Regions from separate parts of the Rahnella sp. CG8 genome, predicted to be linked through region 1. Evidence: predicted binding sites of a transcription regulator. Region 1 holds the regulator's gene; each other region holds the start of a gene.
What was found. The regulator CRP, encoded in region 1, controls carbon source genes, mostly activating them, when cyclic AMP is high. The targets are predictions, from matches to a motif close to ATGTGANNNNNNTCACAT.
Positions count from the first base shown of each region.

Region 1 (5,333 bases):
GCTGACAGCTTTGCAGCGCGATTTCGCAGGTCTGTAAATACTCCGTCGCCAGTTTTTCCGGCAGCATGTAATGCTCGCGGGCGAGGATCGTCATCGCGTTGATATGCTCAACCACAAACTGACTGTGCGTCACCCACAAACGCATATCCGCCAGATAATGTGAGTTAAAACCCGGCTCCTGCATCGCCTGATTTAGCGAAGTGAACAGCTTATTGTGCGCCTGATTGACCTGCATACGGGTGTACGCCAGTTTGGCGGTGTCGGGGCTTTCCTCGAGCAGCAGGCGGATAGCGTCCTGATAGATTTCCAGCGCCTGGTGTGCATTCTGGCGCAGCAAACCGCTTTGCCATTGTGGCCACAGCCAGATAGTGCCACCAAAGGCCAGCGCGCAGCCGATCAGGGTATCGACCAGTCGTGGTACCAGAAAATGCACGCCGTTCATCGCCAGCAATTGCAGGGTATACACTGCAGTCACCGTCATGCCGACCATCGCCAGTCCGTAGTTTTTGCGCAGAACGGTATAGGACAACAGGGTGATCAGCAGCATGCACAGCAGCGTGGTGCCTTCCGGCAGTTCCAGTTTGAGCAAGCCTGAGGCAATCAGCAATCCGGCCAGCGTACCGAGTGCACGGTGCTGGATCCTCACCCGCGTGGCGTTATAACCGTTCTGGCTGACCAACATGATAGTCAGCAAGATCCAGTAGGGTTTGGGCAAATTGAAGAACAGACCCAGACTGCTGCCAATCGCCAGAATAATGCCCAAACGTGCGGCATTACGCAGTGCCACGGATTTGAAGGAAAGATAGCTTTTCAGCGCGGGCCAGAAGGGCAAACGCGGCTGGGTGTTCATCAGGTCACGTTTGTACAACGGCCGCTGTGTGCGTAACAGACGGGCAATGCGGCTGAAATGGTAATAACAAAACTGACCTACCGGATTGTCCGGGTTGCGCGCGGCGATTTTCTCCAGCGCGGTCAGCTCATTGGCCATCGTAAAGCGCCCGGATAAACGGTGATAAAGAATATCGTCGGCAATCACCCGAAGACGGGTGGAAATCACCTGTGCATTTCGGCGGATAACCGCTTCGGCATGGCTTTCCTCCACCAGTTTCTGCACTTCTTCCGGCTGATGCAGGCTCACTGTAATGTGCTCCTGCAAATCGAGCGCTACCTGAAAACGCTGAAACAGCCGTTTATGGTGATGATGATGTCCGTGCTGGGGCAACATGTGTAATTGCTGATAAAGCAGGGCAATCAGGTCGATAACCTGCTGCTGGCGGGTTAGCAGTGGGGGTAACGCGGTTTCGGGATCGGTGTGTTGCGTCAGCAGGCTGTACTTGGCTTCGAAATAATCCGCGAGTTGAAGATAGAGCTGGCTGAGCGTTTCGCGCATCGGTTGTTCTTCCGAAATACGAAACCACGCCCAGTTAAACAATCCGTACCAGGCTGTGCCAGCGGCGAACAACACCGGGGCCTGCCACATCGGGCGCACGCCCACCATACTCAGCGTGAAGATAGTCGCCACCAGCGCACCGGGCAACAGGCGCGCATGCAGCGGGCTGATTTCACCGGTGACGCCGAGCAGTAACGCCAGCGACAGCATGATCAGCGGCAGCGGTATATGCCAGCTTTCGAGCATCAGTTGCAGCAGAAGGCTGCTCACGGCAAAGAGTGAACCGCCAACGAGCAGGCGTTTGAAAAAGCGTTTATGCGGGGTATCCAGACCGGCGATGTTACAACAGGCCGGGCAGAGGGAAAACAGCAGGCCCATTTGCAAATTGCCAAACAGCCAGCAAATGCCAACAGGTAAGCACAACACCAGCGTCTGGCGCAGCGCGTAGTTCACTTCAGGATGGTAAAACAGTCTTCGCCATAGCGTCATGGGTAAAGCTTAGCCCATAAAAAAGGCGCGACAGTGTTTTGCCGCGCCAATTTTTGAGGGATTAACGTGTGCCGTAAACGACAATCGTTTTACCGTGTGCGGAGATCAGGCTTTGATCTTCCAGCATTTTGAGAATGCGTCCGACTGTTTCACGTGAACAACCGACGATTTGGCCAATTTCCTGGCGGGTAATCTTGATTTGCATCCCGTCCGGATGGGTCATTGCATCAGGCTGTTTAGCCAGATTGAGCAAGGTTTGAGCGATACGACCGGTAACGTCAAGGAAGGCAAGGTTGCCGACTTTCTCTGACGTCACTTGCAGACGGTTGGCCATCTGCGCGGAGAGACGCATCAGAATATCCGGGTTAACCTGAATCAGCTGGCGGAATTTTTTATATGAAATTTCAGCCACTTCACAGGCAGTTTTAGCACGTACCCAGGCACTGCGTTCCTGACCTTCTTCGAAGAGTCCCAGCTCACCGATGAAGTCACCTTGGTTAAGGTAGGACAGTATCATTTCCTTGCCTTCTTCATCTTTAATCAGGACAGCAACTGACCCTTTCACGATGTAGTAAAGCGTTTCGGCTTTTTCACCCTGGTGAATCAGCGTACTTTTAGAAGGATACTTATGTATATGACAGTGAGACAGGAACCATTCAAGAGTCGGGTCTGTTTGTGGCTTGCCGAGAACCATTTGCTATTATCCTCTGTTGTTATCGCTGCCCAAAATCACAGGGCTCAGAGTTCCCTGTACGGCACTTCAAATCCAAAGCGCCCTTTCAGCATATAACTCTCCAGAAATGCTGCAAGCGGATGTCGGAGTGCAACAGCCTGTTTATTGCTGTCATCACCGTGGGTTCTGTACTTAAACCGCAAAAACCGTCACCGCAATTTACTGGAAAGTATGTTTCGGCTTTGTTTGTAGCACAGGTTTGAGATGCTGTCTTCTGTTGTCTCGCTTCAGCATGATGGCGATCGGGTTACGTTGCCAGATTTTAGGTGAAAGGGTACTCTGAGAGCAGATTTCGACAAGTTTATTCACCGGGAGAATAGTTCATGCATGCACGTGTCAAATGGGTTGAAGGACTGACATTTTTAGGTGAGTCTGCATCGGGTCATCAGATTTCAATGGATGGAAACGCGGGTGATAAAGCCCCAAGCCCGATGGAAATGTTACTGATGTCCGCAGGGGGGTGTAGTGCAATCGACGTGGTGTCAATTTTGCAAAAAGGTCGTAATGACGTGCGTGATTGTGAAGTGAAGCTGACCTCACAACGCCGCGAAGAAGCGCCGCGTCTGTTCACTCACATCAATCTGCATTTTATCGTCACCGGTAAGGATCTGACCGATAAGATTGTTGAACGCGCAGTCAGCCTGTCTGCCGAAAAATACTGTTCTGTGTCTCTGATGCTGGGGAAAGCGGCCACAATCACCCACAGCTTTGAAGTGATTGCAGCCGAATAAAGTTTACTCGATCTTCTTGCCTTCCATCAGGCGCTGCACCAGCGGCGCCATGATCAGCTCCATCGCCAGCCCCATTTTGCCGCCCGGCACCACCAGTGTTTTGATGTGCGAGATAAACGACCCTTGCAGCATGGCCAGCAGATACGGGAAATCGATGTCATCCAGTCCCTGAAAATGAATCACCACAAAGCTTTCATCCAGTGACGGAATGGCTTTGGCGGCAAACGGGTTCGAGGTGTCGATGGTGGGTACCCGCTGGAAATTGATGTGCGTGCGGGAAAACTGCGGGGTAATGTAATTGATATAGTCATCCATCGAACGCACGACGGAATCCATCACCGCTTCACGGGAATGCCCGCGCTCGCCGGTATCGCGCACCAGTTTCTGGATCCATTCGAGGTTGACGATAGGCACTACGCCGACCAGCAGGTCGACCTGCGCGGCAACGTCAATTTTGTCCGCCACCACACCACCGTGTAACCCTTCGTAAAACAAAATATCCGTCGGTTCCGGCAACGCCTGCCACGGCGTAAAGGTACCCGGCACCTGATTGTAGGGAACGGCTTCGTCATAAGTATGCAGATACTTACGTGAACGGCCAGTGCCTGTTTTACCGTATTCGATAAAGCTTTTTTCCAGCAAACCAAAGTCATTGGCTTCCGGCCCGAAGTAGCTGATATGACGTCCCAGATCGCGCGCCTTGCGTATTGCCGCATCCATTTCAGGACGGGTGAAATGATGAAAACTGTCGCCTTCCAGTTCCGCCGCACGCAAACCAAGCTGCTGAAATATTTTACGAAATGCCACGCTGGTGGTCGTGGTGCCTGCACCGCTCGAACCGGTCACGGCAATAACAGGATGTTTGGCTGACATAATGCGCTGTTCTCCATAAAGGTGATGCAGGCAGGCGAGACGCGGTCTTTTCTGTGGTCGAAGATCTGGCGTCAAGGCTGCGCATAATTAAGCCTATTGTTACCATATTTATTCGCGAAGCCAAAGAGGGCATCACTATTCTAAACCCGCCAGCAACGGTTGGATCAGCGGGTCTTTCTGGTGGAACAGAGAAACAATGTCATGCAGCGCCTTGCCTGTGTACTCCTTTTTCCACGCCAGACTGAGCGGGGAAGGGGCGCGCGGATAGCGGATTTGCCGGGCGATCAGCTCGCCGCTGTCGAGATATGGCTGGCACAGATGGCGCGGCAGAAAACCGATACCCATTCCCTTCAGGTGACAGGCCAGTTTAGTCGCCACATCTGCCACGATGATCTGCCGTTGCCCGGTCAGCAACCAGGCTACCCGCTTGTTCAGATGGCGCGAGGTGTCTTCCACATTGATGGCAATGTACTGACGCAACACCGCTTCTTCCAGCATGCCAGTGATGTGCTGCAGCGGATGAAAGGGTGCATGAACAAAAACCCAGTCCACCTCACCCAGCGGCAGCAGATTCACGGCGTTAGAAAGGGATTCGGTGCCGGTGACGCCAATCGCCAGCTGAAAATCTTCGTACAGCAGCGTATCCCATACCCCCATGTAAATCTGTCGTGTGAAAGTGAACTGCGTGAACGGGTAGCGCTGCGTCAGACAGCTTAATAACGCCGCCAGAGTTTCAGGGCAGTACATCAGATTGTTCACCACCACATTCAGCTGGCGCTCAATGCCGTCGTTAATCTGCTGCAGTTCTGCCGGTACACCCTCCAGCCAGGTTAGCCACTGGCGACATCGTTCAAGCAGATGCTGTCCGGCGGGCGTCAGCGACACCGTACGGGTCGTGCGGTTGAGCAATAACGTCCCGGCACTGTCTTCCAGCATCTTAATTCGATAGCTGATGGTCGCGGGCGTTTTATGCAGCATCTCTGCCGCGCGGGAAAAGCTGCCTGTTTGTGCGACGTGCATAAAGGTTTTAATCGACTCCTCATCCAGCATAGGTCACCCGAAGTAATGTTAATGCATTGAATGAAAAAGATTTTATAGATTTAACCGGATGAGAATT
Region 1 covers NZ_JABAED010000008.1:180,648-185,980, forward strand. The annotation lists gene HGO41_RS10290 (YccS/YhfK family putative transporter) at 1-1,879, opposite strand, end outside; gene crp (cAMP-activated global transcriptional regulator CRP) at 1,941-2,573, opposite strand; gene HGO41_RS10300 (OsmC family protein) at 2,936-3,343, shown strand; gene HGO41_RS10305 (phosphoribulokinase) at 3,347-4,216, opposite strand; gene allS (HTH-type transcriptional activator AllS) at 4,352-5,266, opposite strand.

Region 2 (5,333 bases), on a different contig from region 1:
AAAAAATAAATATGCGTAGAATGTCCGCCAGACTCTTTAAAAAATTCTGACGGGACGAAATATAAAATGGGAAATAATCCGGAAAAATGGAAAACTGTAGCACTTAGATTAATAAAGCTGACCCCTCTGGCGATATCTATCTCTCTGGCTAATTACGCGCTTGCAACAGATATTAGTGATAAAGATGAATTTGGCAATGTGACAAATTTACCCGTGTTAGATATCAGCGGAATGGTCCCCTTTGACCTTTCCACCGAAGGGTATCTGGATGGCGTAAATGCAACCACCTGGTCGGAAGGCATCACTTCCAGTATTCCTGCCTTTTATATTCATGATGGTGGCGCACTGACACAGTCAGTTGCGGCACCGGTGACGATCACCACTCAGGGCTCTTTAACTGATGCGATGCTCATTAACCGTGGCGGAAGCGTTGATTTACTCGGACCGCTTATTATCAACACTTACGGCCAAAGTAAAGGCATTATGATGGAAGGAATAGGAACCTCTTTCCTTTCTAAAAATGATGTTACCATAAATACCTATAATAACAGCCCCCCCGGATTCACGGTGAATAATAATGCCACCGCGACGATTGCCGGCACTCTGTATATTAATTCAATGCAGAACGGCTCTGATGGTCTGGTTATCCAGAATGGGGCAAAGGGCACAATCAATAAAGTCAATATCACTACTGCGGGTGATTATTCAGAAGGCATTATTTTAAACAACATCAATTCCAGTCTGCACAAGAGGAACGACGTTCTTATCACGGGAAGTGGTAGCACAGTGACCACCCACGGTAAGCATACCAATGCCTTATATGCAGAAGATAACGGATTTATTCTGTTTTCTAATGACGCGATAATTACCACGACGGGCGAGGACTCGCGGGCGATTTATTCCACCCGTAATGCCGGTGTATTAATGAATGGAGGTTCTGCTAATACAGAATATGCAGGCAGTACGGCGATCGAAAGTAATCAAAACAGCTATGTCACCTTAGTGAACACTGACATCCATTCCGCAGGCACGGCGATAAGCTCAAACGACAACTCTGTTATCTCGGTATTCAATGGCAATATCAGCAGCGGCAATACCACCAGCGGCATAGAAATCAGTCATCAGGGCAACGTTAACCTTAACCAGGTCGTGATGGAAAATGCACTGTCGGACCAACCGCTGGTTGACCTGATCACTTCCTACGCCACACCTGATTATGCCTACGGTGGCACACTGGACGTCAAAAACTCCCGGCTTGCGGGTAAAACCCAGGGCGTACACGCCACCGAAGGCGAATGGGCCGTCACACTGGATAACAGTTCCCTGAATGCCGCCGATGCCTTTGTCGTTGCCGGAAGCAACAGCAACCAGATTGCAGACCTTTCGGTCAACGCCAGCAACGGCAGCATCATTAACGGTAACCTTATTGCGCTAAGCGCAGATGAAGACCCGATCGCCAGCCAGCTGACGCTCAATTTGCTTAACTCAACCTGGCAAGGCAGCGCGATGAATGGCACGGAATTTTCTTCTGCTTCTGCCGGTACGATTAATATTGATGCTCAGGACAGTCAGTGGCTGATGACCGATTCCTCGCGCATCGACTCACTCAACATGAATAACGCCAGCGTTCAGTTTTCCGGACAAGGTGATTATAAAACGCTGGAAACGCACAATCTGTCAGGCAAGGGTACGTTCTTTATGAATACGTCGCTGGAGCAGGATGCGCAGGGAAACAGCACTGGCGATCTCATTCATGTTACGGGCAACGCGTCCGGGCAGTTCGGATTACATATCTCTGCGTCGGGTAAGGCAGCACAGACAATTAACGACGGAATACGTGTCGCTCAGATTGATGATGCCAGCCGTCATAATGGCCTGTTCAGTCTGGAAAACAGCGTCAGTATCGGCGCTTACGACTATTATCTTTTTGAAGGGAGCAAGGATGCCACCGGCGATATGAATGACTGGTATCTGCGCGCTGAAATCCCAACACCTGACGCGCCGGTTCCTGATGTCCCAACGCCAGATAATCCGACACCGGATGTTCCTGCGCCTGCCCCGGCTACACCAGACACTTACCGTGGCGAAATCCCCAGTTATATCGCAGCACCTTATCTGAACTTGTATTATGGCATGCGTATTGCTGGCACGCTGCACGAGCGTATGGGCGATACAGAAACCTATGGCAAAGGCTACAACAATCGCGCATGGGCGAGAACCGGCGGAGAACACACTTCCTTCGATGCGGGACGTTTTGGGTACGACAGTGATTACTGGTTCGCGCAATTCGGAACCGACTTATATCAGGATGAACTGAAAAACGGCACACGCGTCCACGCTGGCATCATGGCGACATTGGGCAACCAGAGTACCGACACGCAGGATCAGGTGCGCACGTTGGCGGGGAAAAGTGCGGATGCTGGCTCAGTGCGCAGTGATGCCTACAGCGTTGGCAGCTATTACACCCGATATGCACAAGATGGCGCTTACGTTGACCTTGTCGGCCAGTTCACCTGGTATCGTAACCAGTATGAGAGCCTGCATGATACGAAACAGGACAGCTACGGCGTATTGCTTTCTGCTGAAGCAGGTCAACCCTATGCCGTCAGCACCAACTGGAAAATCGAACCTCAGGGGCAGATCATTTATCAGTATCTGAATTCAGAAGATTTCAGCGATGAAATTTCTGATATCTCTGGCGTTTCTGTCAATCAGGGCACAGCGCGTGCCGGGTTGCGTTTGTTACGCGACCAGGCAGAAGATAAAGCCAGTGAAAAATTCAAACCTTACCTGACCGCCGACGTACTGAGTAATTTCTCGGATTCACCGGATATCAATGTCGGCGGAATCGATGTCAGTACAACGGATTTTTCCGATCAATACTGGCAGACCGGCGCGGGCATGACGGCGCAACTCGCACCGAATACCTCGGTGTATGCTGATGTGAAATACGTCAAAGGTTTTGACGGCGATATGGAAGGCTACGTCGGCCATATTGGGATCCAGGGGCGTTTTTAATTCAGGTCTCTGAATCACACGCATAAAAAAGGGAAGGCATCAAAGCCTTCCCTTTTCTTATTTCGTTGCTGCGTTTAAAGCTGCGGGCAACGCTGCAAACTGTTTAGCCAGGATGTTTCAGGCTGAGCGGCCAGACGACGCGCACGTCCGTGGCGGCGCAAAATCAATCCTTTGTCCTGCATTTCACTCAGATCGCGTCTGATCGTTTCGAGACTTACATCCAGCGATTGTGCCAGTTCGCTTACCTGTAGCACTTCATGTTGTTCAACCAACTGAAGGATGGCCTGATGGCGATTTTTTTTAAGCACCGGTTATTCCTGTTTATATGACAGTTATGTGACGAAGGTCACAAATAACGGTAACTATAATACCTGCGTTACATTGTTAATTTTGGGATCGATCTCAATTTTTCAGGAATCCGCGCAGAATTTTTACGCCTTCGGCGCTTTTTGGTTCGCTGCGTTTCTCTGTCATACTATGCGCATGCTCCATTTCCCTGCCCGGCACCGCTGAAAATACCTGCTACGCCGGGACGAATGACTAAGGATTTTTTATGGAATTCAATACTGCCGGTCTGATCTCACTTGACGAAGCGCTGGATAAAATGCGCGACTGTGTACCGCCTAAAACAAGTCAGGAGGCCGAATCCCTGCCACTTGCTGGCGCCGCGGGCCGCATAACCGCCGCACCGGTGCTTTCACCGGTTTTTGTGCCACCTTTTGATAACTCCGCAATGGATGGCTATGCCGTACGTTGCACAGACTTGCACGACGGCGCGGTGTTCCCGGTCGCGGGCAAAGCCTTTGCCGGTGCGCCTTTTCATGGCGAATGGCCTGCCGGAACCTGTATCCGCATCATGACCGGTGCGCCAGTTCCCGCCGGTGCCGATGCAGTAATCATGCAGGAACAGGCTGAAGTTTCAGATGCAGGAGTACGTTTCACTGCAACAGCGCAAAAAGGCCAGAATATCCGCCTGACCGGAGACGACATTAAACAGGGCGACAGCGTGCTGCCTGCCGGTGTACGGCTCGGTGCGGCAGAATTACCGCTGCTGGCCTCACTGGGCGTCACCCACGTCAAGGTCTGGAAACCGCTGAAAGTCGCCGTATTCTCCACCGGCGATGAACTGCAACCGGTGGGAACGCCTTTGCAGGAGGGGCAGATTTACGATACCAACCGTTTCGCTGTGCGCCTGATGCTGGAACAACTGGGCTGTACCGTCCTGGATTTAGGCATTATTCGCGATAATCCCCTGGCGCTGCGTAAAGCCTTCGAAGAAGCCAATGCGTTTGCCGATCTGGTGATTTCCAGCGGCGGCGTATCGGTCGGTGAAGCCGATTACACTAAACAGATTCTGGATGAACTGGGTGAAATTGGTTTCTGGAAGCTTGCCATGAAACCGGGCAAACCTTTTGCTTTCGGTAAACTGGAAAGCAGCTGGTTCTGCGGTTTGCCGGGGAATCCGGTGTCGGCAGCACTGACGTTTTATCAGCTGGTTCAGCCATTTATTGCACAGTTGTCCGGCCATACGGCCTGGCAGTTCCCGCCACGCCTGAAGGCAAAAGCGGTGACACCCTTGAAAAAATCCCCCGGACGTCTCGATTTCCAGCGCGGTATTTTCAGCACCAGCGCCGAAGGACAACTGGAAGTGCGCACCACCGGCCATCAGGGTTCGCACGTATTCAGCTCATTCAGCCAGGCCAACTGTTTTATCGTGCTTGAACGCGGGCGCGGTAACGTGGCCGCAGGCGAAATCGTTGAAATCGAACCGTTTAACGCCCTGCTGCGGAGCTGAACATGCCTCAACTGCCGGAACTGACGGACGCTGAAACCCTGCGTTATAACCGCCAGATCGTTCTGAAAGGGTTTGATTTTGACGGCCAGGAACAACTGAAAGCCAGTCATGCGCTGATTGTCGGACTGGGCGGTTTAGGCTGTGCCGCTGCGCAATATCTGGCGGCGGCTGGCACCGGTACGTTAACGCTACTGGATTTCGACACGGTCTCGCTGTCAAACCTGCAACGCCAGACGCTGCATACTGACGCCCGGATCGGCATGTCGAAAGTGGAATCCGCCGCAATGGCGCTGGCGGCAATCAATCCGCACATCGTCATTCATCAGATTAATACACAGGCCAGCGACGACATGCTGCGTGACCTGATCGCCGCCTGCGACGTGGTGGTCGATTGCACCGACAACGTCACCACGCGCAATCAGCTGAACGGTGAATGTTACGCGCAGAAAAAACCGCTGGTTTCCGGGGCCGCCATCCGCATGGAAGGCCAGCTCAGCGTGTTCACTTATCAGCCGCAGGA
Region 2 covers NZ_JABAED010000002.1:224,078-229,410, forward strand. The annotation lists gene HGO41_RS02950 (autotransporter family protein) at 199-3,018, shown strand; gene HGO41_RS02955 (DeoR family transcriptional regulator) at 3,093-3,326, opposite strand; gene moeA (molybdopterin molybdotransferase MoeA) at 3,572-4,813, shown strand; gene moeB (molybdopterin-synthase adenylyltransferase MoeB) at 4,816-5,333, shown strand, end outside.
Region 2: the regulator CRP is predicted to act here: its motif matches at 3,353-3,370, upstream of HGO41_RS02955 (DeoR family transcriptional regulator).

Region 3 (5,333 bases), on a different contig from region 1:
TTACCGTGCTGCGCGGTCTGCCGGAAATCCTGGTGGTACTGTTCATCTATTTTGGTTCCTCACAACTGCTGATGGTGCTGGCCGATGGCTTCAGCATCAACCTCGGCCTGTTCGCCATCCCGATCAAGTTGCCGATTGAGAACTTCGAAGTCAGCCCGTTTGTGTGTGGTGTGATCGCCCTTTCCCTGCTGTATTCGGCTTATGCATCGCAGACATTGCGCGGCGCACTGAAAGCCGTGCCACAAGGACAATGGGAGTCCGGTCAGGTGTTGGGCATGAAAAAGTCGGCGATTTTCTTCCGCCTGATCATGCCGCAGATGTGGCGTCATGCGTTGCCGGGACTGAGTAATCAGTGGCTGGTGCTGCTGAAAGATACCGCACTGGTATCCCTTATCAGCGTGAACGACCTGATGCTGCAAACCAAAAGCATTGCGACCCGTACGCAGGAGCCATTTACCTGGTATGTGATTGCGGCGTGTATCTATCTGCTTGTTACCCTGTTCAGCCAGTTCGTGATTAAACGTATCGAACTGCGTACCACACGCTTTGAACGGAGTGCATCCTGATGTGGGAATATTTACCTGAAGTCCTGAAAGGATTGCACACCAGCCTGACACTGACCGTGGCGGCACTGATTGTTGCACTGTTACTGGCGATGATTTTCACCGTCGTTCTGACGCTGAAAGTGCCGGTTGCCAGCCAGATCGTTAAAGGTTACATCACGCTGTTTACCGGCACACCGTTGCTGGTGCAAATCTTCCTGATTTACTACGGACCGGGCCAGTTTCCGTCGATCCGCGAAATTCCGTGGTTATGGGAAGTCCTGTCGCAGCCGTGGCTTTGCGCGATGTTTGCATTGGCGCTGAACAGCGCGGCATATACCACACAGTTGTTTACCGGTGCGGTACGCGCTATTCCGTCCGGCCAGTGGCAGTCGTGCGAAGCACTTGGCATGTCGAAGCCGCAAACCTTGCGCATTCTGTTGCCGTACGCCTTTAAACGCGCGCTGTCATCGTATTCCAACGAAGTGGTGCTGGTGTTTAAAAGTACCTCGCTGGCCTACACCATTACGCTGATGGATGTGATGGGTCACAGCCAGCTGATGTACGGTCGTACGTATGACGTGATGGTATTTGGTGCGGCCGGTGTGGTTTATCTGTGCGTGAACGGGTTGCTGACCCTGATGATGCGCCTGATTGAGCGTCGTGCACTGGCATTTGAACGCCGTAACTGATAGCCAGAGAAGAATCTGAAGGGACGAGAAATCGTCCCTTTTTTTGTGCCGGAAAAAACATCCCCCTGTTTCAATTTATAATTTTTTAATCAAATTTATTGCATATAAATTCATTTAGTGGCACTTTGTTCTCAGGTTTCACTTCCTGCCAGTTACCCGATTAAATTAATAAAATCAGTAAACTGTACCATGAAGGGAATGTCATTTTTTGAACAGGAATGTATTGCATGAAAAAGCTGATCCTCGCCGCCCTCTTGTCTGCCACGGTTTTCACTGCCACCGCTGCGGACACCATTCGTTTCGGCACATCCGCCACGTATCCGCCGTTTGAATCTATCGGCGCTGACAACCAGATTATTGGTTTTGATATCGACCTGGCGAACGCGCTGTGTAAGCAAATGCAGGAAACCTGTACCTTCACCAATCAGCCGTTTGATGGTCTGATCCCGGCACTGAAATTCCGTCGTTTCGATGTGATTATTTCCGGTATGGATATCACGGAAGAGCGCAGTAAACAGGTGACGTTCACCCAGCCTTACTACGCTAACACGGCGATGATTATCGGGCCGAAAGGCAAGTTTGCTTCTATTGCGGACCTGAAAGGTAAGCGTGTTGGCCTGGAAAATGGCACCACGCACCAGAAATACCTGATGGAAAAGCATCCTGAAATCACTACCGTCGGTTACGACAGCTATCAGAATGCGATTCTGGATCTGAAAAGTGGCCGTCTGGACGGGCTGTTAGGCGACACCGCCGTGCTGAACGGCTGGCTGAAATCCAACCCGAATCTGGGTGAAGTCGGCGAGCTGATTAAAGATCCGCAATACTTTGGTACCGGCGTCGGCATGGCGGTGCGTCCTGATAATAAGGAACTGCTGGCGAAGCTGAACACAGCGCTGGAAGGGATCAAAGCTAACGGCGAATTTAAAAAGATCAATGACAAGTGGTTCCCGGCTCACTGATTCCCCGTCATCCTTTTTTAACAGCCGTCTGAAAAGGCGGCTGTTCTGCGTAACATCCCTCAAAAATGTAATCTGCCAGAACTTATTACATCGAAAAAGTGACATTCATCACACTACATTCATGGAATGACTTTTACACTGTTCAACCGTAATCACTGCGAGATCGAATGTTTATGCACGCACGTTTTCACACCGCCTTTGCGGCACTCCCTGAAAATTTATCCTCCGCGCTTGAGCCGTTTTTGCGTCATGATGACTTCCCGGCAATGCTCACTGCGGCTGATGTTGCGCAGATAAAACAGGCGACCGGACTGGACGATGACGCGCTGGCATTTGCCCTGCTGCCTCTGGCCGCAGCCTGTTCCGTTACGCCTATCTCTCATTTCAATGTCGGTGCGGTTGCACGCGGAATTTCAGGCAATTTGTATTTCGGTGCCAACATGGAATTCGCCGGTGCGCCGATGCAACAAACGGTTCACGCTGAGCAATCCGCAGTCACGCACGCCTGGCTGCGTGGTGAAACCCGTCTGGCCTCCATCACCGTGAATTACACCCCTTGCGGGCATTGTCGTCAGTTTATGAATGAGCTGACCAGCGGCACAGCGCTGGATATCCATCTGCCCGATCGTGATGTAGCAACACTTGGCGATTATCTGCCGCACTCCTTCGGCCCGAAGGATCTGGACATCACCACCCTGCTGATGGACCAAGTGAATCACGGTTACACACTGGAAAGCACCGACTCCCTGGCACTCATGGCACTGGATGCCTGCAATCAAAGTCATGCGCCTTACAGTAAGTCGCACAGTGGTGTGGCGCTGGAAACCCATAACGGCAAACAGTTCGGTGGCCGTTACGCCGAAAACGCCGCATTCAATCCGAGCCTGCCTCCTTTGCAGGCCGCGTTAATCCTGCTGAATATGTCAGGTGAAGATTGCCTGAAAGTTCGCCGTGCAGTACTGGTCGAGCAAAAAGATGCGTTGATCACGCAAAACGATGCCACGCGTGCCACGTTAAAAGCACTGGGCTGCAAAGATATCACCACGCTGACCTGCTGATAGTGTGAGCCGGTTAACACTAAAGACTCTGTTTCCGGAGTCTTTAGTTACATAACATTGTCATTACATTTGTCATTTGAAATCCTTATTTCCTCTCTGTTACCCTCACCGCTCCGAAATATAAAAAACAACATTCTGAAAACCGGAAGAGTAAAACGATGGAACTTGAATACGAAAGTAAACGCCCCCTGTACATTCCCCACGCTGGCCCGATCCTGTTAGAGTTTCCGTTACTGAATAAAGGCAGCGCTTTTACTGAAGAAGAGCGCAGCAACTTTAACCTTCACGGTTTACTGCCGGAAGCGGTGGAAACCATCGAAGAACAGGCTGACCGTGCCTACCGCCAGTTTCAGAATTTCAAAACCGACATCGATAAACACATCTATTTGAGAAACATTCAGGACACCAATGAGACGCTGTTCTACCGTCTGCTGGACAACCATCTCAGCGAAATGATGCCGGTGATTTATACCCCGACCGTCGGCGAGGCCTGCGAACACTTTTCAGATATCTACCGCCGCGCCCGTGGCCTGTTCATCTCTTATCCGAACCGCGCCCACATCGATGACATGCTGCAAAACGCCACCAAACAACACGTAAAAGTGGTGGTGGTGACTGACGGCGAACGCATTCTCGGTCTGGGCGACCAGGGCATCGGCGGCATGGGCATTCCGATCGGTAAGCTTTCCCTGTATACCGCCTGTGGCGGCATCAGCCCGGCGTATACCTTGCCGGTGGTTCTGGACGCCGGTACCAACAATCCGCAGTTACTCAACGACCCGCTGTACATGGGCTGGCGTCATCCGCGCATTACGGGTGAAGAATATGAAGCGTTTGTTGATCAGTTCATTCAGGCCGTAAAAATCCGCTGGCCAAACGTGCTGCTGCAGTTTGAAGATTTCGCACAGAAGAATGCCATGCCGATCCTCGAACGCTACCGTGATGAACTGTGCTGCTTTAACGACGATATTCAGGGCACAGCGTCCGTGGCGCTGGGTAGCCTGATTGCCGCCAGTAAAGCCGCCGGGGGCAAACTGAGCGATCAGACAGTCGCCTTCCTCGGTGCGGGTTCTGCCGGTTGTGGTATCGCAGAACAAATCGTTGCGCAGATGAAATCTGAAGGTCTGAGCGAAGAAGAAGCCCGCGCCAAAGTCTTTATGGTCGACCGCTTTGGTTTGCTCACCGATAAACTGCCTAACCTGCTGGATTTCCAGAGCAAACTGGTGCAGAAAAGCAGCGCACTGGCCAGCTGGGGCATGGAAAGCGACAGCGTTTCCCTGCTGGATGTGGTGCGTAACGCCAGGCCAACCGTGCTGATCGGCGTTTCCGGCCAGCCGGGGCTGTTCACCGAAGAAATCATCCGCGAAATGCACAAACACTGCGCACGTCCGGTGGTGATGCCCCTGAGCAATCCGACGTCCCGCGTGGAAGCCACACCTGCCGATATCCTGAACTGGACCGACGGCGCCGCGCTGGTCGCCACCGGCAGCCCGTTTGCACCGGTGAGCCACAAAGGCAAGCTCTACCCTATCGCACAGTGCAACAACTCCTTCATCTTCCCGGGGATCGGGCTGGGTGTGATTGCCTCGGGCGCCACCCGCGTTACCGACGGTATGCTGATGGCCGCCAGCAGAACACTGGCAGAGTGTTCGCCGCTGGCCACAGAAGGCACAGGCTCGCTGCTGCCGGACGTTGACGATATTCAGGGCGTGTCTAAATGCATCGCGATGGCCGTCGGTAAGGCCGCGCAGTTGCAGGGCGTGGCGATGGTAACGTCAGAAGATTCTCTGTCGAAAGCCATTGAGCATAACTTCTGGGCACCGCAGTACCGAAGTTATAAGCGCACGTCTTTCTGATCCGACGGTAGTAAAAGAAGTCCGGCTATGATCCAGACCAATGCCTTATGCATTGGTCTTTTTTTTCGTCCAAATTGCAGTACGTCGCGCAGATTAAGAAGTAATTCACTGAAAAGTGCTGAAAAAAGCTGCGAAGCCTGTGGATGCAGAGTCCAACGTATTGCGAACCCCGAACAGGTAAAGTAGCCTTGGATCCGATTTCCATCCGGTCATAACAGGGATA
Region 3 covers NZ_JABAED010000002.1:197,621-202,953, forward strand. The annotation lists gene artQ (arginine ABC transporter permease ArtQ) at 1-566, shown strand, start outside; gene artM (arginine ABC transporter permease ArtM) at 566-1,234, shown strand; gene HGO41_RS02850 (arginine ABC transporter substrate-binding protein) at 1,462-2,196, shown strand; gene cdd (cytidine deaminase) at 2,370-3,254, shown strand; gene HGO41_RS02860 (NAD-dependent malic enzyme) at 3,413-5,110, shown strand.
Region 3: the regulator CRP is predicted to act here: its motif matches at 2,293-2,310, upstream of cdd (cytidine deaminase).